3 regions of the Kribbella sp. NBC_00889 genome follow, and region 2 is predicted to be linked to each of the others. Evidence: riboswitches for the same ligand, from Rfam matches in the RefSeq annotation. Region 2 holds a riboswitch; each other region holds the start of a gene.
The links. Region 2 has a riboswitch for thiamine pyrophosphate ahead of OG817_RS36865 (purine-cytosine permease family protein). Riboswitches for the same ligand answer to the same signal wherever they lie in the genome.

Region 1 (10,616 bases), 670 kb from region 2:
GGGAGCTCGCGGAGCGGTTGTCGGTGTCGCGGGCGACGGTGGTTGCGGCGTACGAGCGGCTCGCCGCGCATGGCCTGATCCGCTCGCGGGCCGGGATCGGAACGTTCGTCACCGGGGAACGTGTCCCCGCCACACCCGCGCCACCCGCGTCTCCGCTGCGGCCACGGGCGCTCTGGAGCGCCGAGCAGTTCGCCGTACCGGGTCTCACCGTGGATGCCGAGTTCGACTTCGCGCCTGGTATCCCTGGGCGGACCCAGTTCCCGTTCGCACGGTGGCGAGCGTTGATCAATGATCAGCTGCGCACTCGGACCGACGTGAACTACGCCGACCCGGCGGGCTCGGCCCGGCTACGTGATGCGCTCGCGCGACATCTGGTCGTCAGTCGCGGTGTCCGGATCGCGCCGGAGCAACTGGTCATCACGACGGGTGCGCAGCAGGCGTTCGACATCGCCGCGCGCGTCCTGCTCGAACCGGGCGACACGGTGGCCATCGAAGATCCCGGCTACCTGCCGGCGTACCGCGGATTCCTCGCGCATGGAGCGCGTGTCGTCGGGGTGCCGGTCGACAGCGAGGGGCTGGTTGTCGATCGGCTTCCGGCCGAGACACGGTTGGTGTACGTGACGCCGTCGCACCAGTTTCCGCTCGGCATGCCGCTGTCCGAGTCACGCCGTACTGCGCTGCTCGCGTGGGCTGCCGAGCATGACGCGGCGATCGTCGAGGACGACTACGACTCGGAGTTCCGCTTCACCGGACGTCCGCTCACTCCCCTGCAGGCGACCGACGCGGAAGGTCGCGTCCTGTACGTCGGTTCCTTCTCCAAGACTCTGTTGCCGGCACTCCGGGTCGGGTTCCTCGGCGTACCGGGCACGCTGGGTGAAGCCGCCCGCCGCGCGAAGTTCGTCGCCGACTACGGCACCGCCGGCCACGTGCAGGCGGCGCTCGCAGCCTTCATCGAGGAGGGCGACCTGGTCCGCTACATCCGGCGGATGCGGCGCTCGTACGAACGTCTTCACGACCTGCTGACCGGAACGCTGCGCGAGGACTTCGCCGATGTCCTCGAGCCGATCGAGTCCAGCGGTGGGACGCACATGGCCGCATTGCTGACCTCCGGACAACCGAGTGACACCGTGCTCGCCGCCCGCGCCCTCACCGCGGGAGTGAACCTCGGGACGATCTCGCGCTGGGGTATCGATCGTCCCGGACCGAACGGTTTCGTCTTCGGGTACGGCGCTGTCCCGGCCGACCTGATCCCGGAGGCGCTGGCCGCGCTGCGCCGCGTTATCTGATCGAGATTGGACTGGCGCAGAACAGCTCGAATCGGCCCCGCCACCGGACCGGCACCGTTCCTAGGCTGCCGCGGACATCCATCACAGGAGGCCTGATGAGATCCCTGCGCATCGCTGCAATCGCCATCGCCTGTGCCGGCGTCATCGCCGGCACATCCCTGGCCAACGCGTCCCCCCGCTGCGAGCAGGTGGAAGCGACGATCTACGACAAGGTCGTCGACGTGGGGTGCCCGGCGCCGACCCAGGTGTGCGTGGCCGGCTTCGTCCGCGGAGAGCACGGCTTCGACGGGACGACCGTGTTCATCCTCGGCTCCCGCGGCGAGCCGCCGGCGACAGCACCCGACCAGCGGCCGGTCACCGGCACGCTTACCTACACCTTCGAGGACGGGGCGACGCTCACCGCACTCGAGACGAGCATCGGGAACGTCAACACAACCACCGGCTCCGGTCACGCCGGCGGCACCCAGCAGTTCACCGGCGGTACCGGCCGCTACGAAGGCGCGACCGGCTACGCCTACCTCGGCCAGCACTGGGAGGTGGACCACTTCGTCACCGAGATCAAGGGCGAGGTCTGCCGCTCGAAGCGATAGCCGGACCCAGTGGCGGGTTGTTTCACCGCTGGCGCGCAACAACCCGCCAGCCGGCACACAACCCGCCACCCGTCACCTGACCGGGTCAGTCGGCTTCGGTGCCGGTGAGGAGGGCGGCTAGTTGGGTGGGTTTGTAGAGGACTTGTTTGCCGGTGCGTTGGGGTTCGACCAGGCCGGTACGGCGGAGGAGCTGGAGCTGCTGACTGACCGCGGAGGGGGTGACCTTGAGTTCGGCGGCGACGTCGGTGGTGGTGCGCGGGTGGGTGAGGAGTTCGAGGATGCGGGCTCGGGCGGTGCCGATGAGTTGGGCCAGGTCGCGGCGCGACGGCGGGTCGACGACCGACCAGAGGGTGGCCTGGCCGCGGGGCGGGTAGCCGAGGATCGGTTCGGCGCCGACGTCCATCGGGATCACGGCATGCGGGCCGAAGAGGGTCGGCTGGAGGACGAGGCCACGGCCGTCGACACTTTCGGTGCGGCTGACATCGCTCACGCGGTCGACCCGAAGCAGGCCGTTCCCGTAGCTGATCGCCGGCCCGAGTTCGTTCAGCATCACGCCCGTGCCTCGCTGGGTGACGACATGCCCGCGATAGCTGATGTCGGCGGTCAGCAGCGTGCGCATCCGATTCCAGTACGGCGCTATCGCGGTCTGCCAGTACTCGCGGAGAGCGTCGACCACCTTCGTCACGCCGTCGGGCCCGGCCAGCTCGGCGGGAACCGCACCGTTGACCGCAACGAGCTGGCGTTCAAAGGTCTCGCGGTCGACCGAGGCGATGAGGTCAAGCTCGTCGCCGATCTGGGTGAGCGGTGACGTCGGACGCGGAGTCAGGAAGTCCGGACTGCCCATCGTGTCGTTGACCAGCCGGCGCAACACGCTGAAGTCCAACGACCCGAGCAGTGGCTGAACCGCCCGGACCCAGGGCAGCTGAAGCGGGAAGCGTCCCGGATCCTGCAACGCCCGCAGCGACAGCACAGTCTCGGCCGCCGGCGAGACCGCGAACCGGACATCCTCAAGGTCCCGCGAGGTCAACTCATACGTGAGCACGCCTGCCCCCTTGTCGATGTAGCCCAATCCTAAATCGTTCGCGGGTCGCTGCGACGCCCCGCGACAGTCGGGGGCATGAGGATCGAGATTGCCGTCGACGCGCGACCGCGCACGACGTTGCTCGGCGTACTGGCCGTGTGCTCGGCGGTCGGCGTCGGGACTGTCTACTTCCCGCAGGCGCTGCTGCCATCCGTCGCCGCGTCGCTGCACGTACCGCTGTCGGACACGGCGCTGGTCGTGACCGCGCCGCAGGCCGGGTACGCCGTTGGCATCCTGACCGTCGTACCGCTGGGTGACACCGGGGCGCAGCGGCGGCTGCTGACCATCCTGTTCGCCGGCGTCGCGGTCTTTGCGATCGCAGCCGCGGCGGCACCGTCGTTGCCGGTCCTGGTGATCGCGTCGTTCCTGATGGGCTGTGCGACGGTGGCATCGCCGGTGATCGGTCCGTACGTCGCGGGTATGACCGGTTCGCGGCGATTGGGCAGCATCAACAGCATCCTGCTCAGCGTGGGCATCCCCGGGATGATCCTGTCGCGTGCGATCGCCGGGTTCCTGGGCGAGGAGTATTCATGGCGGTACGCCTACCTGGGTGCCGCCGTACTGGCTCTGGTGTGCGCCACGGTCGCGTGGACTCGACTGCCCGTGCCGGTGCACGTCGAGCCGGCGGAGTTCCCGCAGTACCTGCGCCGGCCCTTCGACCAACTGAGGTTGCGCAGCGGTCTGCGTCGATCGGCGTTCTACCAGGCCTGTACGTTCGCGGGCTTCACCGGCACCTGGGCGACCTTGGTCCTCGTCCTGCAGGATTCCTTCGGCCTCGGGGCCGGCGCACTCGGCTGGATCAGTCTGGTCGCGATCGCCACCATGGCCGTCGTCCCGTGGACCGGTCGCATCGTCGATCGCCGTACGCCGGATGCCGTGACGGCCTGGATCCTGGTCGGAACTGTTCTCGCCGCCGTACTCATGCTGGGTGCGTACGCCGGTGGTGCGCTGGGACTCACGCTCCTCGTGGCCGGCGTACTCGTCCTCGATGTGTCGATGCAGTCGGGGATGGTCGCGAACGTCACCCGGATGTACCAACTCGACCCCGGCCGGCGCAGCGCCATGAACACGGCGTACATGGTCTGCGCCTACTCCGCCGGCAGCCTCGGCTCCTGGACCGCCGTACGCCTCTACCACGCCCTCGGCTGGTGGACGGTCCCGACCTTCGTCGCCGCCCTCGCGAGCCTCGCCCTTCTCCGCCTGGTCCTGAGGCCTGACAGTTCGGATGGCGGTCTCGTCGTACGTGTATGACTACGACGACGATGTTGAAGGAATTGACTGGGGACTACGCGGTGGATGCGGCGCGGTCGAGGTTGGGTTTCACGGCGCGGCACACGGTTGGGCCTCGGGTTCCTGGGAAGTTCGAGGTGTTCCGTGGGGTGCTTCGGCTGGATGGGGAGGATCCGAGCCGGTCGACGGCGGATCTGACGATTCAGGCGGACAGCATCCAGACCGGCGACCGGCGGCGGGATGCCGCGCTGCGTGAGCACTTCCTCGACGCGGAGACGTATCCGTCGATCAGGTTCAGGTCCACGAAGGTGAGCCAGACCGGTGTGACGACGTTCACGGTGACGGGGAATCTCACGATCCGTGGCGCCACGCGGCCGGTCGTCGTACCGCTGGAACTGACGGGCACCGACGACGGGGTCGCGTTCACAGGGTCGCTTCCGCTGCTGCGCAAGCGCTGGTCGGTGAGCTGGAACGCGGCCGTCAACCTCATGGTCGCCCAGAAACTGGACCTCCACCTGGAGCTCACGGCCAACCGCATCGCCTGAGCCTGGGTTGTCTCGATCGCCTCTGGTGGTTAGTGTCGAACTGCCGCGGGAGCTCGCACCGGAGCGGGCTGAGAGGGCGACTGTGTACGGCGTCGCCGACCGCTGAACCTGAATCGGGTAATTCCGGCGTAGGGAGGAAGCGATGCAGGAATCCGTCTGGGTGAACGGTACAGAGACCACGGTCGCACCGGGGAAGTCCGTTGCCGACCTGATCCAGGAGTACTCCGACCGCACCACCGGGATCGCGGTCGCTGTCAACCAGACCGTGCTCACGCGCAGCGAGTGGGCCGGTACCACGCTCAAACCGGGCGACCGGGTCGAGATCGTCAGCGCGGTACAGGGCGGCTGACATGGACGACGCACTGGAGCTCGGTGGCCGGACGTACACCTCGCGTCTCATCATGGGGACGGGCGGTTCGGCCAACCTGGAAGTGATGGAGGAGGCATTGCTTGCCTCCGGCACCCAACTGACCACGGTCGCGATGCGCCGGCTCGGCACCGGCCACGAGGGCTCGGTCCTCGACGTACTGGCGAAGCACGGTATCGAAGTGCTGCCGAACACAGCCGGTTGTCACACCGCCGCGGAGGCCGTGCTCACCGCGCGGATGGCGAGGGAGGCCTTGCAGACCGACCTGATCAAGGTCGAGGTCGTTGCCGACGACCACTTGCTGATGCCCGACCCGGTCGAGTTGCTGGATGCCGTGGACACCTTGGTGGCCGACGGTTTCACCGTGCTCCCGTACACGAACGACGACCCGATCCTCGCCCGCCGCCTCGAGCAAGCGGGATGTGCGGCGGTGATGCCGTTGGCGGCGCCCATCGGTTCCGCGCTCGGGATCCGCAACCCCCACAACCTCGCGCTGATCGCCGAGGCCGCGAACGTCCCGGTGATCGTCGACGCCGGAATCGGTACGGCGAGCGACGCGGCGCTGGCCATGGAGCTCGGGTGTGACGCAGTCATGCTCGCCACCCCAGTCACGCGCGCGGAGAAGCCTGCCCTGATGGCGGCCGCGATGCGCGACGCGGTCGCCGCCGGCCGCGCCGCCCGCCTAGCCGGCCGGGTCCCCCGCCGCTGGCACTCCGCCCTCGCGTCCTCCCCGGTGACGGGCATCGCGTCCTTCGGCTAAAGCAGGCGACCCATCAGGGTGCGGGCTTGGGACAAGTCCAGCGGGTGGTCGAGGAGCAGTGCGCTCAGGGAGAACGAGACCGCCTGCTCTGGCTGCAGATCCAGGGCGCCATCCCAGGCCAGAGCAGGACCGGCACCGACGTAGTCCTCGGAGCGTAGGAACCACGGACGGACATCACCCGGCTGGAACAGAAGCAGCGTGGTGAAAGCGTCGGCGCGTTGCTGGATGAAAGCCAGCCAACGGCTGGTCGATCCGTAGGCTGCGTCGGTCCCCTCGCCGGAATCGCTGAGGACAGTTGTGATTTCGACCGTTGGAAGGCGCCAGAAGATACCGCCGTACCCGGCGCCGGCGCGGCCCGTGGTGGCCGGGCTGTCGATGCGCACCGGGCCGTAGCGGGCGGTGAAGATGCTCTCCCAGTCGAGGCGCCAACCGCCTTCGGCCAGCGCTCCGCGGAGGAGCCGGCGCTCCGCGAGTTGCGGGCGGCCCTGTTCGTCGTACCAGGTCACCTCGTCGGTCAGGGTGTTGCCGTCGACGCTGACGCCACGGCTGCGTTGCTGACCGTGGTTCGGGAGCAGCGTCGGTCCGCGGTCCGGGAGGAAGGTCCGTCCGCCCCAATGCGACGTACCGTTGACTCCGGCAACGGCCAGCGAGACACCGTAGTGGTGCCGGTGATCGACCGGGCTGACCTCGGTGAGCGGGTGACCGCCGAGCGTCCGCACGGGATGCAGGTAGGGCCGAGGCGAATGCACCTGCGGCATTCGCCGTCCGAACTCGTAATGCGCGAGCGGCAAGGAATCGCCGCCGAGCACGAACCTGTCCCCCTGCTGCTGCCATCCGACCCGCTCACCCGGAGCATCCCCGGTCGGCTGCGTTGCCTGCGGCACCGGACCCGTGCTCGCCCGCACCGCCAGCCGAAGATCCGGTACGCCGTCCACTTCGGCATCCGCACCGGAGATCGCGGCGTACAACCGACGCCAGGCCAGCTCCCCCAGCTCCTGCTGCGGGACCCGCACCGTCGTCAGCGAAGGTACGGCGAACCGCGACAACCCGATGTCGTCCATCCCGGCGACCGACACATCGGCCGGTACGGCGACGCCCACTTCGTTGAGCCGGGCAAGCAACCCGAAGGCGACCAGATCGTTGAACGCGACAACGGCCGTCACGCGGGACTCCAGCACCCGCTCGACCGCGGCGTACCCGTCCTCGATCGACCAGCCGCAGTCCAGCCGGACGAGCTCGAGATCCGGGATCTCCCGCTGCACGATGTCCAGCGACCGCAGCCGGGCCTGGTTGGACGCACTGGCCGGCGGACCGGCCAGGAACGCGAGCCGACGGTGCCCGAGACCGACCAGGTGGTTCACCACGATCCGCACCGCGCGGCCGTAGTCGACCGCGACGCTGGCGACCTCGGCCGGGCCTGGCCGGTTGACCAGAATCACCGGCTGGACCTGCGGCAGCAGTTCGAGCAGGCTCTCCTCGTCGAGCCGCGGCGACACCATGATCAACGCATCGCAGCGTCGGCGCGCCGCAAGAGCGATCCCCGCCTCGGCGGCCGGGTCCTCGTCGGTCTCGGCGACCAGCACCCGGTAGCCGGCCGCGGCCGAGGCGTTCGTGATGCCACGCAGGACCTGCTGGAACAGCGGGTTGGCCAGATCCGGGACGACCAGCGCGACCATGTTGGTGCGGCCGAGCGACAGGCTGCGGGCCAGATCGCTGGGCCGGTAGTTCAACCTGTCGGCGGCGGCGCGAACGCGTTCGGCGATGTCCGGGGCGACGGTCAGGCGCCCGTTCATCACCCGCGAGACGGTCGCCCTGGACACCTCCGCCGCCCGCGCGACATCGGCGATCGTGATCGAGTCCTTCGGTGTCCTGCCCATGCGCCGTCTTCCGTTAATCCCCGCCCGGTTGGGAAACCGCCTTCCGAAGCCTATTCGAGCCTCGGCCACTGTGTTACCTTCTCAGGAAAGAAACCGGTTTCTCAACCCCTGTGAGGTGGCGTGAGACCCAGTGCACTGGGCGGGTACGACGACTGGCCGGACTTCGTCCGGGACACCCTGCCACTGACCGGGGACGAACTGACCACCAAGGTCGCCGGACTGCTCGGCGTACCGGAGCCCGGCGCCGTGCCCGCAGTGCGCACCGTGGACGAGTGGCAGGCGGATGGCGTCCACACCAGTGAACTCCAGTGGACCACGCCGTTCGGACCGCCGACGCGTGCGTGGTTGCTCCGACCGGCCGGGCGAGCGCCGCGGGCGGGCCTGCTCGGTCTGCACTGCCATGCCGGGGTGAAGTCGATCGGTGCCGAGCGGCTGGTCGACGTACCGCGGCCCAGCCGGGTCGCGGTCAGGGTCCGCGCGGACCTGTACGAGGGTCAGGCCGCCGCCGGTGTGCTCGCCCGCGCGGGCTTCGTGGTGCTGTGTCATGACACCTTCGCCTGGGGTTCCCGCCGCTTCGAGCTGCCGGCCGAGGACGACGAGTCGTACGACGTCGCCGCGGCCGTTCACGAGCACACGGTGGCGAAGGCTGCCGGGATTCTCGGTACGTCGCTGGCCGGCATGGTCGCGTACGACGACCTGACCGCGCTCAGCGTGTTGCGCGGAATCGACGGCGTGGAACAGGTCGGGGTCTTCGGCTTGTCCGGCGGTGGTGGCCGCGCGGCGATCCTCACCGCGCTCGATCCCGGCATCGAAGCGTCGGCCGTGGTCTGCATGATGACCACCTTCGCCGGGCTCATTCCGTCGTACGTCGACGTCCACTCGTGGCTGTTCTCGACTCCCGGCCTGGCCCGGCACCTCGATCACCCGACCCTCGCCGCCGGCCGCGCCCGCCACCAGCAACTCGTCGTGTACGCCGAGGACGACGAACTGTTCAGCCCGGCCGGCATGCACGACGCCGACCGTGAACTCACCGAACACTTCCACTACGGCCCCGGCAGCTACGAAGGCGTCTGGCTCCCCGGCCGGCACCGCTTCGACGCCGGGATGCAGCGACTCGTCGGCGACTTCCTCGCCAAGGCGTTGTATACCTGAGTGCGGACCAACCGACTCTGGAGGAACTCTTGAGCAAGCTCTCACACCCGCAACCGGAAGGTGTTGCCCCAGGCAACGGTTACAGCCATGTCGTGACCGGCCCCGGACAGTGGGTGGCGATCGCCGGGCAGGTCGCACTGGACGCCGACGGCGCGTTCGTCGGCGTCGGCGACCCGGCCGCCCAGGCGCGGCAGGTGTTCGCGAATCTGGACGCGTGCCTGAAGGCCGCCGGTGCCACCTTCGCCGACGTGGTCAAGCTGAACTTCTTCGTCACCGACATCGCCTACCTGCCGGCGATCCGCGCTGCCCGCGACGCGTACGTCGACACCACCAACCCGCCCGCGGGCACCGCGGTCCAGGTGGTCGCACTCTTCAGCCCCGACGCCCTGCTCGAGGTCGAGGCCTACGCGATCGTCTAACGCAACAGGTCGACGGCGACCCGAGCGGCCTCGCCGATCGCGGCGTCGACCCTGGGCTGGCGGAAGTCGCCGCGCGCAGCGAGCGTGAACACGGCGATCGCAAAGGCAGCGCCGCCCGGCAGCGTCACGACCGCAACCTCATGCCGCAAGGCTCCGAACGTCCCGGTCTTCCCCGCGACGCGTACGCCGTCGTGCGGGAAGCCGGACGCCAGCCGGTGCATGAACAGTTGCCGATGCATCGTCGCCCGGACGAACCCCGTCTGCTCCTCCGAGAGCAACTCCCCCGTCCACAACCCCCGCAGCAGTGTCGTCAGGTCGCGCGGGCTGCTCGCCGACGCGTTCGCCGCCTCATAGACGCCGGCCGGATCGGTCTGATCGTTGTCGGCCAGTACGGCGAGTGCCGCGTCCGGATCGTCCACCCCGGTCCGGCGCTGCAGGTCACGCAGGTTGCCCGCGGTCCCCCGTCGTACCCAGGTTCGTTTCAAACCGAAGGACTCCAGTAGCTCCGCCAGCCGTTGCAGACCGACCACATCCAGCAACGCGTCCGCGGAGGCGTTGTCGGACACGGTCATCATCGACACCGCCAGGTCCCGCAGCGACATCGTCACTGGGTCCGCCAGGATCGACAACCCGGTCGGTCCGGCCGTCCGCGTCGACGGGTCCAGCGTCAGCTGCCGCCGCGGATCGACCTCGCCCAGATCGACCAGCCGGCAGAAGCCCGCGAGCAACGGCACCTTGTAGACCGACGCCATCGGCACGACGGTGTCCGCGTCGACCTCGACCGTCGAATCCGGCGAGTCGAGCGCGACAGCGTGCATCCAGCCGCGAACGCCGGCGTCCTCGAAGACCGCGCGGATCCGGGCGCTCATGACGCCACCATCGCATCGGTCAACTGAGCCATCACATCCGCCGGGCGGAGGAACGGCGTACGCGTCCGGGACCACACCAGGCGCAGTCGCACCGGGAGTGGATTGTCGACAATGCGATGCCTGCCGACTCCAGGCGCCGTGAGCGAAGGATCCGCGGTCACCACAATTGCCTGGCCCGCAGCCGCCATCGCGAGCCCGGCCCGCTCGTCCGTGACCACGACCGTGCCGCCGTTCGGACGATGCAGCGCGAGCGTGTCCAGGAACAGATCCCGAGCCGCTGGCGCCTCGGCCCGCGGCCGGACGGCGATCGGCAGGCCGGTCAACCGCCGGAGCGCGACCTCCTCCCCGTCGTTCGCACCGAGTGCCTTCGGTGCGAGTGCCCACGTCGGCAGCAACGTCACCGGCCCAGCCTCGAGCCCATCGAGTACGGCGGGATGCAG
Region 2 (10,616 bases):
CACCGTTCCAGGCGCTTGTCGACGAGCACTGGCGAGACGTGGCACGGCTGGCGCGAGCCCTGGCAGGACCGGTGGACGGCGACGACGTGGCCCAGCGCGCGTGGGAGAAGGCGTTCGCCGCCTACCCCAGCCTGACGTCGGCGAAGAACCTGCGCAGCTGGCTCCTGACCATCACCGCCCGCTGCGCAACCGACGTGCACCGGGCGCGCAAACCACAAAGGCCTCTGGACGAAGCGCCGCCGGTCGCGGTCGAAGGCCCGGATGCCGCCGACTGGCCGGATCCCGACCTCTGGCAGGCGGTCAACGAACTGCCCGAACGCCAGCGCTTCGCCATCACGCTCAAATATGTCGGCGACCTGGACCACCACGGCGTGGCCGCCGCCCTCGACACCACGCCCGCCGCATCGCGCCGGCTCGTCAGCGACGCGCTCGCGGCCTTGCGCAGCAAACTCGGAGTGAACGCATGAACGACCTCGAGAGCCGGCTGACCCGGTTCGCCATCCCAGACCTGAAACCACCTGTCCTCCCGGACGCTGACGTCGCCTACACCCTGCACGACACCCCGATCGGCACCATGCTGCTCGCGATCGCGAACGGCCGCGTGGTGGCCAGCTCCTTCGGCGACGAGGAGACCATGACCAACCGCCTGGCCCGCTCGGTGTCCCCGCGCGTCCTGCGGCAGCCCCGCGCACTGGACGACGTACGACGGCAGCTCGACGAGTATCTGGACGGACGCCGTCACGAGTTCGAGCTGGAGGTGGACCTCGCACTGGCGACGCCGTTCCAGCGGCTTGTGCTGACCGATCTGCCGGTGCACACCAGCTACGGCGCCACGACGACGTACGGGCGGGTCGCGGGGGAGATCCACAAGCCGAAGGCGGCCCGTGCGGTCGGTACGGCGCTGGGCGCGAATCCGGTGTGCGTCGTACTGCCGTGCCACCGGGTGATCGGCGCGAGCGGTGCGCTGACCGGATACGCCGGCGGACTCGACGCGAAGCGTTTTCTGCTGAATCTTGAATCGAAAAGCTGAGTTTTCCGGAATCGCCACAGCGGGATTTACACTCGGAATAGAAAGGAGCAGATCCCCAGTGTGGAGTGGGGATCTGCTTCTTTGTTTTCCCTTGCCTGCAAGGGCTGGTGGAATACCTGACGAGTCAGTCAGTTGTCGGTTGATGGATCTCCAGGATGAGCCGGCGGCGGCCGCCCCAGTCCCGTTTGTAGACCTTGAAGTTCTCAATTCCGGCGGCCGCACAGAGCCGGCCGTAGCTGATTTCGTCGTGGATGAAGTGCACGCTGCTGGTGCCGAAGTGCTCGGTGGTGACGATCCGGTGCTCGGGACCCTGGCGCATCCCGTTGGCGATCTCGCCCGCCGTCGCAGGCCCCCAGGCCGGCCCCTCGATGATCGCCATCCCGCCCGGCTTCAGCACCCGGGAGATCTCGCAGATCGTCGACAGTTGCTCCTCCTCGCCGAACAGCTCGTGGAAGGCGGTCCACAGACAGATCACCGCGTCGAACGAGTCCCACTTGTACGGCAGGTCGGTCATCGAGCCGATCGCCCAGTCGATCGACAGTTCCTCCTCGGCCGCCTGCGCCCGGCCGGCCTCGATCAGGTTCGGGGAGATGTCGAGTGCGCGCACGGTCTTGCCGGCCCGGCGCAGCGGCAGCGCGACGCGGCCGTAGCCACAGCACAGATCGAGCACCGACTCGCGCTTCTCGAGCAACTCCTCGACGGCCTTGACGATCGCCGCGTCCCGCTCGGGCGTAGTACGCGCGGCCAGTCCTTCGGCCCCGAGTTCCGCGTACTCGGCCCGGCTACGCAGTGCGGAGTTCAGCATGACCGCAAGTATCCCGGTTACTCCGGGTCAGTTGTCCAGCGGCCGGCGCCCGATCCGGCCAAGCACCACCGCGGCCAGCATCGAGACGACGATCGAGGTGTACGTCGCTCCGAGCCAGGAGGGCACGGGCTGGTCGTTGAAGAGCCGCTGCTGGACCTCGGTCCAGAAGAGCGACCAGCCGGACACCGTGCCGGGGTTGACCAGTTGGTACGAGACGAAGCCGATCAGCCAGGCGACGGCCGGCTGCCAGCGGAAGCGCGCCGTACCGGACACGTCCCAGTTCATCTTGCTGACCACGAAGAAGTCGGCGATCGCGACCGCGAACAAGGGGATGAAGACCGAGCCGATCAGGTAGAGGAACTCCGTGTAGTTGCCTAGGTCAACCAACAGTGCGATAGCCGTTGCTACCACGCCGATGCCGACCGAGATCCACCGGCGGTCGACGTGACCGATCAGGTTGTGCGTGGCCATCGTGGTCGAGTAGACGTTCGCGTAGGCCTCGTCCACCTCGTCCACCAGCAGCACGAGCAACGCGATCGCACCGGCGGGCAGCGTGACCAGCGCGGTGATCACGTCCTCGCTGTTGGTCTGCAGAGTGGCGACCGCGAAGACGCCCAAGGCGTAGTACGCGATCGCGGCCAGGCCGTAGCCGAGTGCGGAGCCACCGAAGGCTGCCTTGTTCGTGCGCGAGTGCCGGGTGTAGTCGGCGGCCAGCGGCGCGAACGACACCACACCGGCGGCGGCCAGGTCGACGGCCGGCCAGAAGCCGAACACGCTGTCCTGCGGCAGATCATGCACCGGCTTGCTGAGCACCTGCACGAACAGGTAGACCGACGCGATCAGCACCAGCCAGACCATGAACTTCCGCAGCACCTTCACGCTGCCCAGTGGTCGTACGGCCATCGCCGTGGCGATCACTCCCGCCACCAGGACGAACAGCCAGCGCCACCGCTCGCTAGTGACGGCGACCGCGGCCTGCGCGATGACGATGATCTCCATCGTGGCCCAGCCGACGTTCTGGGCGATGTTCAGCACGGTCGGCGCGATCGAACCGCGGCGGCCGAACAGACCGCGCAGACTCGCCATCGCCGGTGCGCCGGTCTGCGAGCCGAACACCGCTGCGCCGCCGAGCACGAGCGCGCCGATCCCGCAGCCGACGACGACCGCGAGCAGACCCTGTGCGAGTGAGCCCGTGTACGCCGCCACCAGCGCACCGGTGACCGGGCCGAACAGCGAGATGCCGAAGTTTCCCCAGAGGGTGAACTGGTCCAGGAACCCGAGCGTGCGCGGAGAGTCCGTGGTGAGGACGAGTGGCGCCTCGGTCTGATCGGCAGGACGAACAGCAGTACTGGTCATGGTGACCCGCTCCCTACGCCGGCATTACCCGGTCAGGTTCAGGCGGTCGGCGACCCGGCTGTCCTCAGCTCGTCGCCCTCTCAGCCCGCGCGTTCGGTGCGAGCTCCCGCAAGGATTGCTACCGCGTCAACGATAACGCGTCAGGCAGGATCCGGCGCGGCGGCCGCCCGCTGGATGAGAGCGGCCAGCTCCGGACCGTTGGTCACCACCGGCATGTGCGCGCCGGTCGGCAGCGTCCGCGCCTCACCGTGGCACAGCTCGGCCAGCCGTGCGACCCACTCGGCCGTGGACACCAGATCGTGCCGGCCGCGCACGATCATCACCGGCGCCCGCACCCTGCCGATGACCGCGGCCAGATCGTGGCGCCTGGCCGCGTCGCCGGCGCGCGCGATCGAGGACAGCGTCGTACGGGCGTACTGCGGGGTGACGACTCGGATCAGCCGCGGCGAATCCGGTACGGCGGAACCCAGCCAGCGAGCGGCCAGGTCCACCCAGCTCGACGCCCGGATGTCCCCGGTCGGTGCGACCAGGACCAGGGCGTGCACCAGTTCGGGGAAGGCGATCGCGGTCTCGACCACGATCTGGCAGCTGGCCGAGTGCCCGACCAGGACCGACCGCTCCCGGATCTTGTCCGCCAGCGCCGTCCCGAGAGCCTGTGGACGCAGATCCTCCCTGGCACCGGCGGGTTCGCCGTACCCAGGCAGGCTGACCAGGTGGTACGGCGTGGTGAGGTGCTCGACGGTTGGGTCGTACGACGCCGGCCCGAGGCCGAGACCCGGGACCAGGACGACGGGGACGTTCACTCCCAGGGTGGCCGGTCCGGGCGGGCCTGGACGACCGGGTTGCCGAGATCCGGTTTGAGTTCGCGGTAGCCGAGGGTGAAGCCGGCCGCGAGGATCAGCAGGCCGAGACCACCCCAGCCGTACGCCGTGGGCAGCCGGTGCAGCGAGTCGTCGATCGCGCCCATGCCGGTCGACAGGATCATGATCAGCCAGATCAGGATCGGGACCATCGACACCGCGACCAGCAGCAGTCCGCCGAGCTCGACCGGATCCGGCTGGCGGCCGGCCCTCCGGCGGGCGAGCACGTCCCGGCCCCACATCCAGAGCGCGACCGCGCCGACCAGGAGCAGCAGGAGCTGGCCGATCGTGTCGATCACGTCGGTGCGCAGCGGGTGGTTGAGCGGCGAGCCAGGAGCCTGGGAGATCTCCCGGAGGGCAACCCGCTGGATCGAGATGACCAGCAGGCCGTAGACGCCGGCGATGATCGCGGCGAGCAGGACGACCCGGGCGGCGCGGGGATCGCGGGGCGCGACGGGTTGGTCCCGCCCGTACGTCGGCAGCTCATGCTGCTGCGGATGCGCGGGCGGGCCGTACGGAGTGCCAGGCCGGTAGTTCGGCGGCTGGTTGTACGGCGGTCCGCCGGAGTCGGGCTGCCCCTGCGGCTGACCCGGCCCAGCGCCGCCGGGTGGGGCGCCGTACTGGCCTGGCGGGGAGCTGTAGGGCTGGGGCGGGGCGTAGTGGCTTTGCTCGGGGGCGCTCTGCGGTCCGGAGCCGAACGTGCCGCCGCCGTACGGGGCAGGTTTGGCGTAGTGGTGGTCCTCGCCGGACTGCTCGGGCTCATCGCCCCGGCCGTAGGTCGGGAAATCCTGTGACGACATCGCTGCTCCCTCCCCTCCGACTCAGCTTCTCACGGACGGCTCAGGTTGCCTTGATCGTGGGCCACGCATTCGGCAGGCAGCCGCCCAGGCCCTTGGTCTGCTGCATCATGACCGGCGCGGGGGTCTTCGCCTGGGTGCAGGTGGAGTGGCCGTGGCCGAGCGCGTGCCCGACCTCGTGGTTGACCAGGTAGTTCCGGTACAGGGCGACGTTCCCGCCGTACGCCGGAACCGCGTACACCCACCGCTTGGCGTTCAGGACGACGCGGTCGTCGACGCGGCAGGACACCTCGCCGCCGGTGTCGAGCGGCAGGCACAGCTTGTCGGTCAGGACCGGCGTGGCCAGGATGATCCGCAGGTCGGCGTCGACCTTGTCGGTGCGCTCGAAGTTGACCGGGTGGATCGCCTGCCAGCCGCGCGGATCGGTCAGCGTCTGGTGGATGATCGCGGCGACCGCGGCGCCGTTCAGCGACAGGCCCTGCTCGATCTCGACCCGGTAGGTCAGCTTGTCCTTCACGCCGCTGGCCTTGGCGAACCCTGGCACGACCGCGAGCCGGCCGGTGGAGACGGTGACGTTCGGCTTCGAGCTCTTCGGCTTCCGGGTCAGACTCGGTGCCGGGCGCAACGGGGTGGTGAACTTCTGCGTCGGTGTGGCGATCGGTGCCGGTGCGGGAGTCGCCACCGGAGTCGAGGTGACCGGAGTGCTGGTGCCGGCAACGATCTCGGCCGCGAGGCTCCGCCGGCCGGCGGCGTCCGGGTGCATGACCACCACGGTCCCGAGCACTGCCAGCGCGGTCACCGAGAACCACTGCGCCTTGTGCGACTTCTTCCGGCTGTGACGGCCACCGCGCTTGCGGACACGCGCGTCCGCCTGCTGGCCAGTCCGCCCGGTGGTCATGACGATTCACCCTACAGAGCCAGCACCACTCCACGAAAGGGCAGATTCATGACTTGCAACACCAACGAACCGAAGGCCACGTGGCCGATCAGAGGTCGACGAACCAGCCCGTCATCAGGTCGGTGACCCGCTCCTGCTCGTCCGGCTCGACCAGTGTGCGGCGTACCTCAGGCTGTCCGGGTGCGGAGGAACTTGCCGAAGTGGGGGACGGTGAAGGCGACGGTGCCGCGTTCGGCGGAGAAGACGAGGCCCTTCTTGATCAGGCCGTCGCGGGCCGGGGAGAGGGACTGCGGTTTGCGGTTCAGCGTGCTGGCGACCTCGGCGGTGGGGACCGAGCCGTCGTCGACGCCGATGCCGAGCTCGGCCATCGCGCGCATGTACTCGCGTTCGGCCGGGGTGGCGCGTTCATAGCGGGAGCCGAAGAAGCCGACGGTGAGTTCGGCGGAGGCCTCCGGGCCCGCGACGGCGACGTCCTTGATGGTGATCGGCGAGGTCGGAGCGTGGTCCCAGGTGGCGTGCGCGAAGGCCTGGACGAAGTACGGATAGCCGTCGGTCTGGGCGTACAGCTCGTCCAGCGCCTCGTCGTCGTACTGGACGCCCTCGCTCTCCGCGGGGATCATCAGCGCGCGGTCACACGCGTCGCGGGCGAGACGGTCGACGCGGATGTAGCGGAACAACCGCTCGGAGTACGACTTGCTGGCGGACAGTACGGCGGGCAGATGCGGGAGGCCCGCGCCGACGACGACCAGCGGCGCGCTCTGCTGGGAGATCTCGTGGCAGGCGGCGCACAGCGCGGACAGGTCGTCGGGACTGATGTCCTGCATCTCGTCGATGAACAATCCGACGCCGACGGACAGATCGCCGGCCAGGTCGGCCGCGTCGGTGAACAACTCGATCAGATCCATCTCGAGGTCACCGGAGTCCGCGCGGCCCTTCGCAGCGGCCACGTCGACCGGCGGATGCCAGCGGATGCCCTTGCGGTCGTTGGCGGCGGTGCGCAGCGCGAACGCCTTCAGTACGGCGCTGAAGCTGTCGACCCGCTCGTCGTCGCGATGCCGGTGGCCCAGTTCGCGCATGGCGGTGTGCAGCGCCTGCGCGATCGGCAACCGGATGCTCTGGTCCGGCCGGGCCTCGATCTTCCCGGTACCCCAGGCGCGCTTGATCGCCTGGCTGCGCAAGGTGTTCAGCAACACGGTCTTACCGACGCCGCGGAGTCCACTCAGCACCAGACTCCGCTCCGGCCTGCCTGCCGCGACCCGTTCGAGTACCACTTCGAACTGCCGCACCTCGATGTCGCGTCCGGCCAGCTCAGGCGGCCGCTGACCGGCGCCGGGCGCATAGGGATTCCGGATCGGATCCATGCTTTCACTGTATGAGCGCGTCTAGCGTTTTCCTTAGATTTCGCTAGCAACCGCCAGAGCGTGTCGCGACCCTTGTCTACAGCTTTCTAGCAATTCCGCTAGAAACTCCTAGACCCGCCTAGCCAGCACTTCGTACAGATGCCAGTGCTTCGGCCCGCTCATCGCCCGCCCGTCGTACTCCACCTCGTCGAGGCGCTCCACAGCCCACCCTTCCAGCAATCCCTGGACCTCTGCGTCGTCCTGAGCGGAGATCTCCGGCTGCTGTGCCCAGTCGTCACGCACGCCGAGCAACTGGCCGGCGAACATGCCGCCCGGCCGCACTGCCCGCGTCACCACCGCCCAGGTCTCCGCAAACCGTTCCGGCGGCGCGAAGAACAGACTGAAGCCCGCATAGACAAGGTCGGCGACGGGAGGCCGCGCGTCCCACAGGTCGCTGCGTTCCAGCGTCAGCCGTCGCCCGCTGCGGGCACGGCGGGAGACCTCCGCGAGAGCAGCCGCGCTCGAGTCCACGGCGTGGACCTGCCAGCCTCGATCGAGGAGATCGAGGGTCTCGTTCCCGGCGCCGCAGCCGAGGTCGACCGCCGTACCAGGCTCGGTGAAGCAGGCGAGGGCGGCCTGGTGCAGTGGGCGGGGCGGATCGCCGGAGGTGAAGGCGACGTACGGCGCCCAGTCGGTGAAGTCGGGCATAGGGGGAGTCTTGCAGGCGACTAGGCCCGCGGGAGCACTATCGTCCTGTCATGGTTGGGCGGGTGGAATGGGCTCGGCAGGCAGGGGCCCTGTACGAGCGGATGCATCAGCAGTACGTCGGTGGTGCGCGCAAGCTCGAGGCGCTCATCGACGAGCTGATCGGTGACGAGGAGGGCATCAACTACCTCAGCGCGACCGCCCGGGCGAAGGATCCGGAGTCGTTCCTGGACAAGGCGTCGAAGCCGCATCCGGACGACCCGGCCCGGCCGAAGTACGACGACCCGCTGAACCAGATCACCGACCTGGTCGCGGCTCGGGTGATCACGTTCCTGGCCGAGGCGGTGGACCGGGTCTGCGAGGTGATCGAGGCCGAGTTCGAGATCGTCGAGCACACCGACATGGGTGCGCACACCCGGGCGCAGGGTGTGTTCGGGTATGCCAGCAAGCACTACCTGGTCCGGCTGAACGCGACTCGCCGCGAGCTGCCGGAGTACGCCGTACTGAAGAACCTGGTGATGGAGATCCAGGTTCGGACCGCGGTCCAGCACGCGTGGGCGGAGTTCGAGCACGACATCCGGTACAAGCTGGACATCCCGCCGGGCCGCAAGCCGGAGTTCGACCGGCGGTTCCTGCTGGCGGCGGCGCTGATGGAGTTGGTGGACAACGAGTTCACGGAGATCGACCGGCTGTACCGCGAGCTCGCGGCGGCCGAACCGGACAAGACCCCGCGCGACCTGACCACCGCGACGCTGACGACGTACCTGACCCGGCGCTATCCGGACGCGCCGCACGCCAAGACGAACCACTACACGTGGATCCTCGGCATCCTGGCGCGGCTCGGCGTCACCACCGAGGAACAGCTCACCGAACTCCTGACCGGCATCGACAGTTCCGCGGTCCAGGCCGCGATGACCCACCGCTTCCCGGCCGGCACGGTCCGCCGCCTCGACGACGACCTGCTGGCCGCGAAGGGTACGGCGTACGTCGACCTGTTCCCGGACGAGGAACGCCGCCAGAAGATCCTCCGCGGCCGCCTCAAGGCACTCACCCGCGCCGGGATCACCGAGTCCTGACCAGATCCTCCGCGACGGCCTCGGCGGTACGGCGGGCCCAGGCTCCGGTGGTGATGAGGCCGAGCACGAGGACGAGTACGCCGCAGCCGGCGATCACGAACCAACACAGCTTGGCCGCGTCGACGAAGCCGCTCTCCAGCGTGCCCACCAGATGGGCGGTGAGGATCGTCCCCGCGATCGCCACACCCAGGGAGGCCCCGACCTGACGGCTGGTCGACGCGATCGCCGCGGCGACGCCGGCTTGGGAGCGCGGCATCCCCGACACCGCCGCATTGGTGATCGGCGCGTTCAGCATCCCGAAGCCCAGACCGAAGATCAGGTAGCCGACCAGCAGCATCTCGGTCGACGTGGTCAGACTCAACCGCGACAGCACCAGCCCGGAAACAGTAAGCATGCTGCCGGCAACGACCAGCGGCAGTCGCGGCCCGCGGTGTCCGACGAGCCAACCCGACAGCGGTGCGAACACCACGGTCATCGCCGCCATCGGAAGCGTCAGCAACCCGGCATGCAGCGCCGAGAACCCACGCACCGACTGCAGATAGAGCGAGTTCAGGAACAGGAATCCGGACAGCGCCGAGAATCCCGCGACCGCGATCAGCGTCGCACCCGAGAACGGCGCACTCCGGAAGAACCGCGGCTCCAGCAACGGTTGCTCCCGTCGCCGCTCGTACAACACCAGAGACACCAAGGACGCGACCGTCACCACGAAGCACCCGATGATCAGCGGCGAGGTCCACCCGGCCGACCGGCCCTCGATGATCCCGTACGTCAGCCCGCTGAGCAGCAGGACCACCAGGATCTGCCCGACCGGATCCATTCGCCGCGGCACCGCGGCCCGCGACTCCGGCACGAACCGCGCCGTCATCAGTACGGCGGCCACCGTCACCGGCACGTTGATCCAGAAGATCAACCGCCAGCCCGCTGCGTCGACGAGTGCTCCACCGACCACCGGCCCGACCGCCAAGCTGAGCCCGACCACGCCACCCCAGACCCCGATCGCCTGGGCGCGCTCGCGTGGGTCGGTGAAGGTGTTGGTGATGATCGACATCGCCACCGGGTTGAGCATCGAGCCACCGATCGCCTGCAGCATCCGGAACAGGATCAGCAGGTCGATGGTCGGCGCGACTCCGCACAGCAGCGACCCGAGCCCGAACACCACCAGCCCGGCCTGGAACGTCCGTCGCCGGCCGACCCGGTCCGCGGTCGAGCCGGAGACCATCAGCAGGCTGGCCAGCACCAGCGTGTACGCGTCGATGGTCCATTGCAGCTTGGTGACCGAGGCGCCCAGCTCGGACCGGATGGCCGGCAGGGCCAGGTTCACGATGGTGGAGTCCAGGCCGACGATGAAGAGGCTGGAGCAGCAGATACCGAGGATCAGCAACCGCCGCCTGCGCGTCAGTTCCTCCACCCGGCTCCCTCCGACACCATCTACTTGAAGACTGTACAACCGTCGGCCGGGAGCGATTTCCGGTGGCCCAGCCGCCGGGACCGGCCCGGCCGAAAACGGTTGGCGGACTGTCGGCGGCCCCGCCTAGGCTTGATCCATTCGCCTGGTCAGGTGCCTTCTCCATCCTTCTATGCCTCTTTGTGAGACGTCATGTCCCTGCGCCTCATTCCGTTCGCCGACCCGGGTGTGCCGGACACCCGGTCCGGTCTCCGACTCATCATCTGGCTGGAGCACCAGCAGCTGCGCGGGCAAGCCCTCGCCGTGTTCTGGGGGCTGCTCTATTTCGGCGGTATCGCCGCCGC
Region 3 (10,616 bases), 840 kb from region 2:
TCGGCCGGCAGGGTCTCGTCGTGGAAGGACCGCGCGGTGTCAGGATCCAGCGAGAGGTTGAACTGGTCCTCCCAGCGGAACTCGAACCTTGCCTTCGACAACGTGTCGTCCCAGGCCTGCGCACCCGGGTGCCCCTTGGCCAGATCCGCCGCGTGGGCAGCGATCTTGTACGTGATCACACCGGTCTTCACGTCGTCGCGATCCGGCAGGCCGAGGTGTTCCTTCGGCGTGACGTAGCAGAGCATCGCCGTACCCAGCCAGCCGATCTGGGCCGCACCGATCGCGCTGGTGATGTGGTCGTACGCCGGTGCGACATCAGTTGCCAACGGCCCCAATGTGTAGAACGGCGCCTCGCCGCACAGTTCCTCCTCGAGCCGGACGTTCTCGGCGATCTTGTCCATCGGCACGTGCCCCGGACCCTCGATCATCACCTGGACGTCGTGCTCCCAGGCGATCTTGGTGAGCTCGCCCAGGGTCCGCAGCTCGGCGAACTGGGCCGCGTCGTTGGCATCCGCGATACATCCCGGTCGCAGGCCGTCGCCGAGTGAGAACGTCACGTCGTACTCGCGCAGGATCTCGCACAGCTCGGCGAAATGCGTGTACAGGAAGGACTCCTGGTGATGCGCGAGGCACCAGGCTGCCATGATCGACCCACCTCGCGACACGATCCCGGTGATCCGGCGCGCGGTCAGCGGGACGTACCGCAGCAGGACGCCGGCGTGCACGGTCATGTAGTCGACGCCCTGCTCGCACTGCTCGATCACCGTGTCGCGGTACACCTCCCACGACAGCTCGGCCGGATCGCCCTTCACCTTCTCCAGCGCCTGGTACAGCGGCACGGTCCCGATCGGCACCGGCGAGTTGCGCAGGATCCACTCCCGCGTCTCGTGGATGCTCTTGCCGGTGGACAGGTCCATCACCGTGTCCGCACCCGCCCGGGTGGCCCAGACCAGCTTCTCCACTTCCTCCTCGACCGAGCTGGTCACCGCCGAGTTGCCGATGTTCGCGTTCACCTTCACCAGGAACTTCTTCCCGATGATCATCGGCTCGCTCTCCGGGTGCCGCCGGTTCGCCGGGATCACGGCCCGGCCGCGCGCGACCTCGGACCGGACGAACTCCGGGTCCATGCCCTCCCGCAGGGCGACGTAGCTCATCTCCTCGGTGACGGTGCCGGCTCGCGCGTGCGCCAGCTGGGTCAGTGGCGCGCGCCCGGCGATCCAGTCCCGCCGCAGCGCGGGCAGACCGGCTTGTACGTCGATCCGCGCCGACGCGTCCGTGTACGGACCGGAGGTGTCGTACAGGTCGAAGTGTTCGCCGTTCGTGAGGTGGACGCGACGGGCCGGGACCTCCAGCTCGCCGCGATAGATCTTCTCCGAGCCCGAGATCGGGCCGGTGGTGACAGTGGGCCGAATCGTGCTGACAGTCACTGTGCTGCTCCCTACGCCGGAATTACCCGGACAGGTTCGGCGGTCGGCGGCGCCGGACATGTGTCCAGCCGCCCTCTCAGCCCGCTACGGTGCGAGCTCCCGCGATCTCCAATTGTCACCGTCACTCTAGTGCCTCGTCGAGGAACGTGGGTGCCTCTAGCGGGCGTCTGGGGCGCCGCTAGAGGTGCCTACGCTCCTCGACGAGGCACTCACCTGTGTCGTCTTGACCGGGCCGGTAGCGTCGGGGGATGCGAGACCTCGTGTACCCGCCCGTGATCGGCTTCGCGAAGACCGCGTTCAAGGTGCTCGATCTGAAGATCCGGCTGACCGGGACAGAGAACGTGCCGCGGACCGGCGGCGCGGTGATCGCGCTGAATCACATCAGCTATGTCGACTTCATCCTGGGCGGGTTCGGCGCGGTGCCGAGCAAGCGGCTGGTCCGCTTCATGGCCAAGGACGTGCTGTTCCGCAACCGGTACTCCGGTCCGTTGATGCGCGGCATGCACCACATCGCGGTGGACCGGTCGGCAGGTACCGCGTCGTACCGGGAGGCGATCCGCTACCTGAACGACGGCGAGATCGTCGGGGTGTTCCCCGAGGCAACGATCAGCCGGTCCTTCGAGCTGAAGGAGTTCAAGTCCGGCGCGGTCCGGATGGCCGCGGAGGCCGGCGTACCGGTCGTCCCGCTGATCCTGTGGGGGACGCAGCGGATGCTGACGAAGGACCATCCGCGCGACTTCTCCCGGCATCGCGCGATCGCGATCACCGTCGGCGAGCCGATCACGGTCGGCACCGACGACGACGCGGCCGAGGCGACCGCGCACCTGCGGACGACGATGGCCGGGATGCTGGACCGGACCATCCGCGACTACCCGGAGCAGCCGGCCGGCGCATGGTGGCTGCCCGCGTCGTACGGCGGTGGTGCGCCCTCGCCCGCGGAAGCGGAACGCCTGGACCAGGAGGAACTCGCCCGGCGGGCGGCCCGCCGCAAGTAAGCACACCGTCAGTAACGCGGACAAGACCTTGACCCCCGGGTGACCCCGAGGGTACGAAAGGCTCTTGTTGACAGTGCAGGAAACCTGGGGGGTCCCTGTGACGCCGGCCGGTCGGCGGCGGTACTCGGGTAGGCGGGGAAGGGTTGTGTTCGATTCACCGGAAGAGCTGCATCTCTTCGAACCGGGGATGCTCGCGGTGGCGCCGCATGTCGCAGAGCACATCCCGGACGCCGGCGTCTACTTCGTCGACTGGGCCATCCAGGACCTGCCGGCGGACCGCGCCCGCGAGGTCGAGTCCGCGGTGAACGGCAGGCGCTGCCAGAACGGCTGGTTCCCGCTGGAGAGCCTGGACAGCATCGGCAGCCGCGGGTACTGGCGTGGTCCGCTCACCTACCTGGCCCGGATGACGGCCGACGACACGTCGATCCTGCAGGAGTGGTCGACCGACGGGCTCACCGGCGACGACCAGAGCCGGATCGAGGCGACCGTGAACCACCTGCTCTACCAGCAGGGTCACGCGGCCGCGGCGACCTGGGCCGTCGCGGTCCGCCCGCAGACCTACCTGGACGCAGCGCTGCTCGGCGACCGGCTGGCCGCCGCGTGGGAGTACAACCTCGGCTCGATCCGCTCGAAGGACGTGGCGAAGTCGGTACGGCGCTGGAACCGCTGACGTCAGTGGAACTGCGGGATGACCAGGTACAGCCCGTAGAACGCGGCCGCCACCCCGACCCCGAAGATCAGGCTGACCAGGGCCCCTCACCGAGAGCACTCCAGTCGATGTGCATCGCCGTACTCCTCTCAGCCCGCCGCGGCCGTGGTGGCCGGAGTCGGCCACCCGGCCGGACAGCCGGACAGCCGGACAGCCGGACAGCCGGAGAACTTACTCCAAGATCAGATGGGCCAACCCGTAACAGAGCGCCGCGATGATGCCGGCCGCGGGAATGGTCAGCACCCACGCTGTGACGATGTTCTGCGCGACTCCCCAACGGACCGCTGACAGCCGCTTGGTCGCACCGGCGCCGATCACCGCCGACGTGATCGTGTGCGTGGTGGAGACCGGCGCGTGCAGGCCGATCGCCATCACGTACAGCACGGTCGCGGCGACCGACTCGGCGGCGAAGCCGCGGGCCGGATCCAGGTGGATGATCCGGCGGCCCAGAGTGCGCATGATCCGCCAGCCACCGGAGTAGGTGCCGAGCGAGATCGCCGTCGCGGCGGAGATCTTGACCCACAGCGGGATGCCGTCGTTCTCGTTGACGTGACCGGTGGTGAGCAGGGCCAGGAAGATGACGCCCATCGTCTTCTGCGCGTCCTGCAGGCCGTGTCCGAGCGCCACCGCCGCTGCCGACAGCGACTGCGACATCCGGAAGCCCCGGGTGACCTTGCCGGGATTGCTGTGCCGGAATATCCAGAGGATCGCCGTCATCAGCGCGAACGCGCCGAAGAAGCCGATCCCCGGCGACAGCACCATCGGGATGACGACCTTGTCGAGGATGCCCGTCCACAGCACGATGCTCGACGAGGCGACCCCGGCGCCGATCAGTCCGCCGATCAGCGCGTGCGACGAGGAACTCGGCAGGCCGAAGTACCAGGTGATCAGGTTCCAGATGATGGCGCCGATCAGCGCGGCGATGACGACCACCAGGCCGTGTGTGCCGCTCGGCGTGCTGATGATGCCCTTGCCGATCGTCTCGGCCACCTCGGTGCCGGCCAGCGCACCGAGGAAGTTGCACGCCGCGGCCATCGCCAGCGCCACCCGCGGGGTGAGCGCGCGGGTGGAGACCGAGGTCGCGATCGCGTTGGAGGCGTCGTGGAAGCCGTTGGTGTAGTCGAAGGCCAGCGCGATGACGACGAGGATGATGACGAGCGCGAGCTCCACGCTCAGCTCTCCTTGACGGCGATCTGCTCGACGGTGTTGGCGACGTGTTCGAAGGCGTCGATACCGGCCTCCAGCAGGTCCACCACGGTCTTGAACTTCATCACGGTCAGCGCGTCGTACTCGCCGCTGAACAGTTTGGCGATGATCCGGCGGTGCACCGCGTCACCGGTGTTCTCCAGCCGGTTGATCTCGATCCAGTACTCGGCCAGGTCCTTCATCGTCCGCAGCCGGGGCATCGTCTCGGCGGTCAGCTGCGCCATCCGCTGGAGTACCTCGATCTGCTCGGCGACCTCCTCCGGCAACTTGTCCAGGTTGAACAGGTGGACCGAGTCGACGGCCTCCTCCATGAAATCCATCACGTCGTCGAGATCGGAGGCCAGCCGGTAGATGTCCTCGCGGTCGAACGGGGTGACGAAGGTCGAGTTCACCCGGCGGATGATCGAGTGCGTGGTCTCGTCGGCCGCGTGCTCGGCGTCCTTCATCTGGGCGGCGATCTGGTGGCTCGACGACAGCCCGGTTCCGGCGGTGCTGCCGAGCAATTCGGCCAGGATCCGGGATCCGTCCACGAGGTGGTTGGCGGACTCGGTGAAAAGGTCGTAGAACGTCGGGTCGTTCGGACGCAGACGTAACGGCACTTCAAGCTCCGGATGAACGAGGGACAAACCGTGAACATGCTAGGGGGAACCTGCGGTTGACGCGGCATCCGCCCGGTCAAGGTAGCGCGTCGGAATGAACTGCCCCAAGGGGATCTGACCGGAGAGTAACCGAATCGTTTCAACGAGTGATCACGGCGTACAGGTCGAAGAGACCCACCACGAGCACCAGTCCGGCCGCGATCCGGACCACCCGATCGTGGCCGAGGGCATGGACCGCGGCACCTCCGGTCCGCCGGTAGACGGCGCTCACCGCTGCCCAGCAGGACAGGGACAGCACCAGTACGACGATGCCCAGGCCGGTGCGGACGTCCGACGTACCGTGGCCGGAAGCAAGCAACAGGACGCCGTTCGCGATCAGGCCGAGGGCGGTCCGGCGCCAGGCGAGGAGGGTGCGCTCGGGCTGCAGCCCGGGGTCGGGTGTGCTCATCGCCACAACGAGAAGATCAGGGCGATCAGGCCGACCACGGCGATCGTTGCCCCCAGCATCAGCGGCAGGCGGGTCAACGGGAGCGGCCCACCGCGGCGGATCGCGGCCAGGTTCTGCTGCCAGCGGCGGAAGGCGCCGGCCGTGGTGATGATACCGACAGTGACCAGAACGACACCGATGATGCGGGCGGGCCAGCGATCCGGACCGAGGTCAAGGAACTGCACCGCGGACAGACCGCCGGCGTAGCAGGCCAATGAGGTCCGCAGGTAGGCCAGATAGGTGCGTTCGTTCGCCAGGGTGAAGCGGTAGTCCGGTTCGCGGTCTTCGTACTCCTCCGTCATCCGCAGCTCACCAGGCCGTACTTCTGCTTCAGTGTCAGCACACGCCTCACGCTACTGCTCAGCTGCGCGGCGAAGGCCTTGTCCTGCTCGGCCTTGGTGACCAGCGCGTTCACCATGGTGGCGGTCTGCGACGCCGTGGCGTTGATCACGATGTCCCCGCCGGCCGCCACGAACCGCGTGGCGCGCTGCCCCACCGGCACCGACTTGACCTCGGCGGCCGCTCCGACGTCATCGGTGATCACCACTCCGCCGAACCCGAGGTCCCCGCGCACCATCCCCTGGATCACGGTCCTCGAGAACACGGCACGGTTCTCCGGATCGATCTTGGCGTAGGTGACGGTGGCGATCATCACCATGTCGCTCCCCGCCCCGACGCCGTCCGCGAACGGCTTGAGGTCGGCGTCCCCGCGGACGGTCACGTTGTCGACCACTCCGGACGAGAAGTCCGTGTTGCCGCGCACCCGGCCGAGTCCCGGGAAGTGTTTGACCGACGTCATCACTCCGGCCGACCCCATGCCGCGAACGAACGCCTGGACCGGCGGCCCGACCTCGGCCGGGGTGCTGCCGTACTCACGGTCCAGACTGCCGATCGGCGCATTCTGACTCTTGAGAGAGCTCGGTACGACGTCTGCCACCGGTGCGAGGTTGAGGTTCACACCGGCCTGCTTGAGCTGGTCGCCCCAGTGGTCCGCGTTGCTGGTGAGCTTGGAGCTGGACCAGGTGCCCTGCACGGTTGCCGACGGGATGCGGTCGAAGCCGGGGCCCTTGAGGCGCTGGATCTGTCCACCCTCCTGGTCCGCAGCGATCAGCGGCCGAACGCCCTTGACCGTGGCGGCTGTCCTGACGGCGGCCATCGCCGTACGGGTGTGGGAGAGGCTGCCACCGGTACCGAGCAGGAGTACGCCGCCGGGCTTCTCCTGCTGGACGATGGAGCGCTGGCTCGAGGTCATGCCGTTGGCGCTGATGCCGGTGAGGATCAGCTGGGCCGCCTTCTCGCTGAGCGTGAGGGCTTTGAGCTTCTGGTCGACGCAACTAGTCGGTGTTGCGGTCGGCGTGGGGGGCGGGGTTGCTGACGGCGTCGGCGTGGTGGGTGACTCGGTGGTCGTCGGCTGCGTTGTCGGCAGCGGCACCGAGGACGAGGGCGCCGTACTCGGACCCGCCGTGGGTGGAGAGTCCGTGTCGCCGCAGCCTGCGAGCAGGAGAGCCGTCAGCAGGACCAGAGCGGCTGGATGCCTCATTGTCAGCGTCGCTCCCAGGCGGCGCGGTCGACCGTGTCGCCGGAGTGCCGGGCGAGCGTCGCGCAGAGGTCGTAGAGGTGCTCGACCTGCTCCTCGCTGAGCGCGTCGAAGATCGACTTGCGGACTTCCTCCACATGACCGGGTGCCGTCTCGACCAGCTTCTGCCGGCCGAGGTCGGTGATGATCGCCACCTGACCGCGGCGGTCGGACTCGATCGCCTCCCGCCGTACCCATCCGGTCTGCTCCAGCCGGTTGACCGCATGCGACAGGCGGCTGCGTGAACCAAGGGTGGCGACCGCGAGCTCACTCATCCGCAACCGGCCGTCAGGTGCGTCGGACAACCGGACCAGGATCTCGTAGTAGGTGTGCGGGATTCCGGCATCGCGTTGCAGTTGCTGCTCGATCCGGGTGTTCACCACGCGCTGGGCCGCGATGAACGCTCGCCATGCCTGCTGCTCTGTCTGGTTCAGCCACCGGGGTTCCGCCATCCCCGCAGCGTAGCCAGTACGGCTCCCTCACGCTCGTTCAGCCTGATCAGCAGTACGGCGGCCGCACAGACCAGCATGCCGATCACCGCCGGCGCACCGATCGTCTCGTCGAACATCAGGAAGGCGATCACCATCGTGGTCGGCGGCACGAGGTACAGCAGGCTGCTGATGCGAGTGGCACCGGACAGCTTCAGGTTGACCAGGTACAGGCCCCAGCCGCCACCCGTTGCCAGCAGCACCAACCAGAAGACGGCACCGTAGAAGCCCGGCTCGTTCGGCACCGTCAGCTGGTCGGTGGTCGCGGCCAGCGCGACGAACAGCACGGTGGAAACGAGGCTCTGGATGCAGAGTGCGTCGAGCGAACTGGTGCTGGGCTTGCGGCGGCGTTCCAGACACGTTCCGGCAACCATGCCGAACACGCCCGCGAGTGGCACCAGGAAGAGCAGCGGTGAGAGGTGGCCGGCGTGGAGGTCATCCGCGACGACGAGAGCCACTCCGGCGAGGCCCAGGGCCAGACCGATCCACTGACGTCGATTGACGGGTTCGCTCAGCAACGGTCCGGCGACTGTGGCGATCAGGATCGGTTGCAGCGACCCGATGAGGGCAGTGACGCCCGCACTGAGGCCATGGTCGATCCCGGTGAAGATGAGGCCCAGATAGACGAACTGGGTCAGTACAGCCATCCACACCTGGGTCACCAGGTCCCGCTTGGTCACTCGCGGGCGGCGGACGGCGAGGATCACCACAGCCAACGCACCCGCGACCACGTAGCGCCAGGCAAGCAGGTCGAAGGCGGTCGTGTACTGCGTCCCCCACCGGGCGCCGATGAACCCCGAACTCCAGAACACGACGAACCCGGCGCCCGCGATCACAGTCACCGCGGGCAGACGCCGTACCGGAAGGGTCTGTGTGGCATGGGGACACGGTAAACATACAGGTCGGTATACTGTCAGTGTGCTAGCTCAGCAGATGAGACTGCGGGTGGATCGCGGGCTGTCCGAGGAGGCCCGGCTGACGCCGGCCGGGGAGCGGATCCTGGCCGCGGCGTCGACGCTGTTCTACGAGCAGGGAATCCGGACGGTCGGCGTGGACACGATCGCCGCGGCCGCCGACGTGACCAAGAAGACGTTGTACGACCGGTTCGGGTCGAAGGATCGGCTGATCGCGGCGTACCTGGACCGGCGGAACCGGGTGTGGCACGCGTTCCTCGACGAGCAGCTGGAAGCGCGCGAGCCCGGTACGCCGGAGGAGGTCATCCTGGCGTTGTTCGGGGCTCTGACCGACTGGGTGGCGGGGTCGCGGAACGGGTGCGGGTTCATCAACGCGAGCGTCGAGCTGGCTGCGCCGGACCATCCCGCGATGCCGGTGATCGTCGGGCAGAAGCAGTGGATGCGGTCCGAGTTCAAGGCACAGGCGGAGCTGGCAGGGCTTGCGGACGCGGGTGAGCTCGCGGATCGTCTGCTCCTGCTGCACGAGGGCGCGCTGGTGAGCTACCGGGTGGCGGCGATGGACAACGCCACCGAGGTGGCGAGCCGCGCGGCCGCCGACATGCTGGCCGCCTGGCCGCGGATTTAGCTGTTGCCGCGTCTCATGATGGTCAGACCGATCAGGCGGGACACCACCATGGCGACATACCCGAGTCCGGCGAGCTGCTCGAGCATCACCACCGACCTGCCCCAGGACGTGATCGGGAGGATGTCGCTCAGCCCGGTGCTGGACAGGGTGGTGAAGCTGAGGAACAGCAGCTCCATCCAGGTGCGATCGCTGGCCGGGTCAACGGCTGCGGTGAAGCTACCGGGCACGAGAGCCTGCACGAACACGTACAGGTAGGCGAAACCCCAAGCCACCAAGGTGAACGTGGCACCGGTGGCGTACAGCTCGTCGGCGCTCACGTCATGGTCGGACAGCATGTAGCGGAGCAGGCTGTACGCCGCGTAGAAGTAGAAGGCAGCGTGCAGTACGCCGGAGATCGCGATCACCGGCTCGGTCGGATTGGCTGCGTCGACCAGTGACAGGGCGACGGCTGGGATGCCCAGACAGATGCTGACCCAGGTCAGCCCCGGCGTGGCCCGCACCGAGAACACCGCGAGTGCCAGTACGACGATCCCGAGGATCTCGAACGCGACCCGTCCGCCCCGGGATCCCTCCATCGCGGGGTAGACCAGCACGCCGAGCAACTGCACCACGAGCAGAACAGCGGACGGGTGCCGCCGCGCACTCCCGACCACGGTCATGTCCCGGCCTCCCCCACCTTGCGGGACTCGATGATCGCCGCGCGGCGCGCCAGCCGGTGGTGCCGCCGGATCTCCGCCTCCCGGAGCCGCCGCCGCTCCTCGTCGGTCTCGGCGATCACCTGTGGGACCTCGCGAGGCTTCCCGTGCTCGTCGACCGCGACGAACACCAGGTACGCCGAGGCGACGTGCACCTCCGGTCCGACGGCGTCCCACCGGTCCGCGGTGATCCGGACGCCGACCTCCATCGAGCTCCGGCCGGTCCAGTTGACCTGGCCGCTCAGGTGGATGACGTCACCGACCCGGACCGGCACCAGGAACACCATCTCGTCCATCGACGCGGTGACCGCGGGGCCGCCGGAGTGCCGGGCCGCGACCACGCCGGCGACCGAGTCGACCAGGGTCATGATCACGCCACCGTGCACTGTCCCCAGCAGGTTGGTGTCGTTCTGCGCCGTGATGTGCGACAACGACAACCGCGTCACCGACGTCGGCCGGGACGACGGGGTGCTGGACATGCCGACTCCTTCTGGGTGGGTCCTTCTGGCGGGTCTGCGCAGACTATCCCGGGCGGGTTGTCCACAGGTTCGAAATCACCGGCCGCGACGGGTGCCGATCCTCGTACTTTCTCTGGGCGAGGAGGTGGTCCCGATGACCATCGACACCTGCACCGACCATGCCCAAGGCAACCACTCCGACCGGCCGGATCCGGTCCTGACTCCCCTGACCCGCGGCCAGGCCGCGCGGCTGATCAGCCTCGGCCTGTCCACCGCGGCCCGACTCGGTCTCGACGTCGCGTACGAGGGCGGCGCCGCCCTCGTACCGGTCGAGCCGTCCGCATCCAGCCCGGTTCTCGGCCTGAGCAACCTGGCCCGCATCATCGCCCGGTACGACGAGGACCGCTGGCCGGCCCTGGTCGAGGAGCACTTCGTCC

Region 1: another riboswitch for thiamine pyrophosphate. It lies ahead of thiS (sulfur carrier protein ThiS); the one in region 2 lies ahead of OG817_RS36865 (purine-cytosine permease family protein).
Region 3: another riboswitch for thiamine pyrophosphate. It lies ahead of thiC (phosphomethylpyrimidine synthase ThiC); the one in region 2 lies ahead of OG817_RS36865 (purine-cytosine permease family protein).

What each region holds. Positions count from the first base shown of each region.
Region 1 is NZ_CP108783.1:6,842,917-6,853,532, forward strand. It holds gene OG817_RS33490 (PLP-dependent aminotransferase family protein) at 1-1,286, shown strand, start outside; gene OG817_RS33495 (hypothetical protein) at 1,382-1,876, shown strand; gene OG817_RS33500 (DUF5937 family protein) at 1,962-2,918, opposite strand; gene OG817_RS33505 (MFS transporter) at 2,994-4,208, shown strand; gene OG817_RS33510 (YceI family protein) at 4,220-4,732, shown strand; TPP riboswitch at 4,768-4,884, shown strand; gene thiS (sulfur carrier protein ThiS) at 4,875-5,081, shown strand; gene OG817_RS33520 (thiazole synthase) at 5,083-5,859, shown strand; gene OG817_RS33525 (DUF6807 family protein) at 5,856-7,736, opposite strand; gene OG817_RS33530 (hypothetical protein) at 7,857-8,888, shown strand; gene OG817_RS33535 (RidA family protein) at 8,918-9,307, shown strand; gene OG817_RS33540 (serine hydrolase) at 9,304-10,176, opposite strand; gene OG817_RS33545 (LysR family transcriptional regulator) at 10,173-10,616, opposite strand, start outside.
Region 2 is NZ_CP108783.1:7,510,389-7,521,004, forward strand. It holds gene OG817_RS36850 (RNA polymerase sigma factor) at 1-467, shown strand, start outside; gene OG817_RS36855 (methylated-DNA--[protein]-cysteine S-methyltransferase) at 464-1,030, shown strand; gene OG817_RS36860 (class I SAM-dependent methyltransferase) at 1,155-1,835, opposite strand; gene OG817_RS36865 (purine-cytosine permease family protein) at 1,863-3,191, opposite strand; TPP riboswitch at 3,185-3,311, opposite strand; gene OG817_RS36870 (alpha/beta fold hydrolase) at 3,332-3,994, opposite strand; gene OG817_RS36875 (hypothetical protein) at 3,991-4,851, opposite strand; gene OG817_RS36880 (DUF3152 domain-containing protein) at 4,892-5,746, opposite strand; gene OG817_RS36885 (ATP-binding protein) at 5,914-7,107, opposite strand; gene OG817_RS36890 (class I SAM-dependent methyltransferase) at 7,216-7,794, opposite strand; gene OG817_RS36895 ((p)ppGpp synthetase) at 7,845-8,867, shown strand; gene OG817_RS36900 (MFS transporter) at 8,854-10,275, opposite strand; gene OG817_RS36905 (ABC transporter ATP-binding protein) at 10,465-10,616, shown strand, end outside.
Region 3 is NZ_CP108783.1:6,674,056-6,684,671, forward strand. It holds gene thiC (phosphomethylpyrimidine synthase ThiC) at 1-1,427, opposite strand, end outside; TPP riboswitch at 1,418-1,540, opposite strand; gene OG817_RS32610 (lysophospholipid acyltransferase family protein) at 1,676-2,422, shown strand; gene OG817_RS32615 (hypothetical protein) at 2,568-3,092, shown strand; gene OG817_RS32620 (anion permease) at 3,303-4,301, opposite strand; gene OG817_RS32625 (DUF47 domain-containing protein) at 4,304-4,936, opposite strand; gene OG817_RS32630 (DUF202 domain-containing protein) at 5,076-5,384, opposite strand; gene OG817_RS32635 (YidH family protein) at 5,381-5,725, opposite strand; gene OG817_RS32640 (glycoside hydrolase family 3 N-terminal domain-containing protein) at 5,722-6,963, opposite strand; gene OG817_RS32645 (MarR family winged helix-turn-helix transcriptional regulator) at 6,966-7,451, opposite strand; gene OG817_RS32650 (DMT family transporter) at 7,430-8,329, opposite strand; gene OG817_RS32655 (TetR/AcrR family transcriptional regulator) at 8,406-9,026, shown strand; gene OG817_RS32660 (ion channel) at 9,023-9,685, opposite strand; gene OG817_RS32665 (acyl-CoA thioesterase) at 9,682-10,200, opposite strand; gene OG817_RS32670 (hypothetical protein) at 10,334-10,616, shown strand, end outside.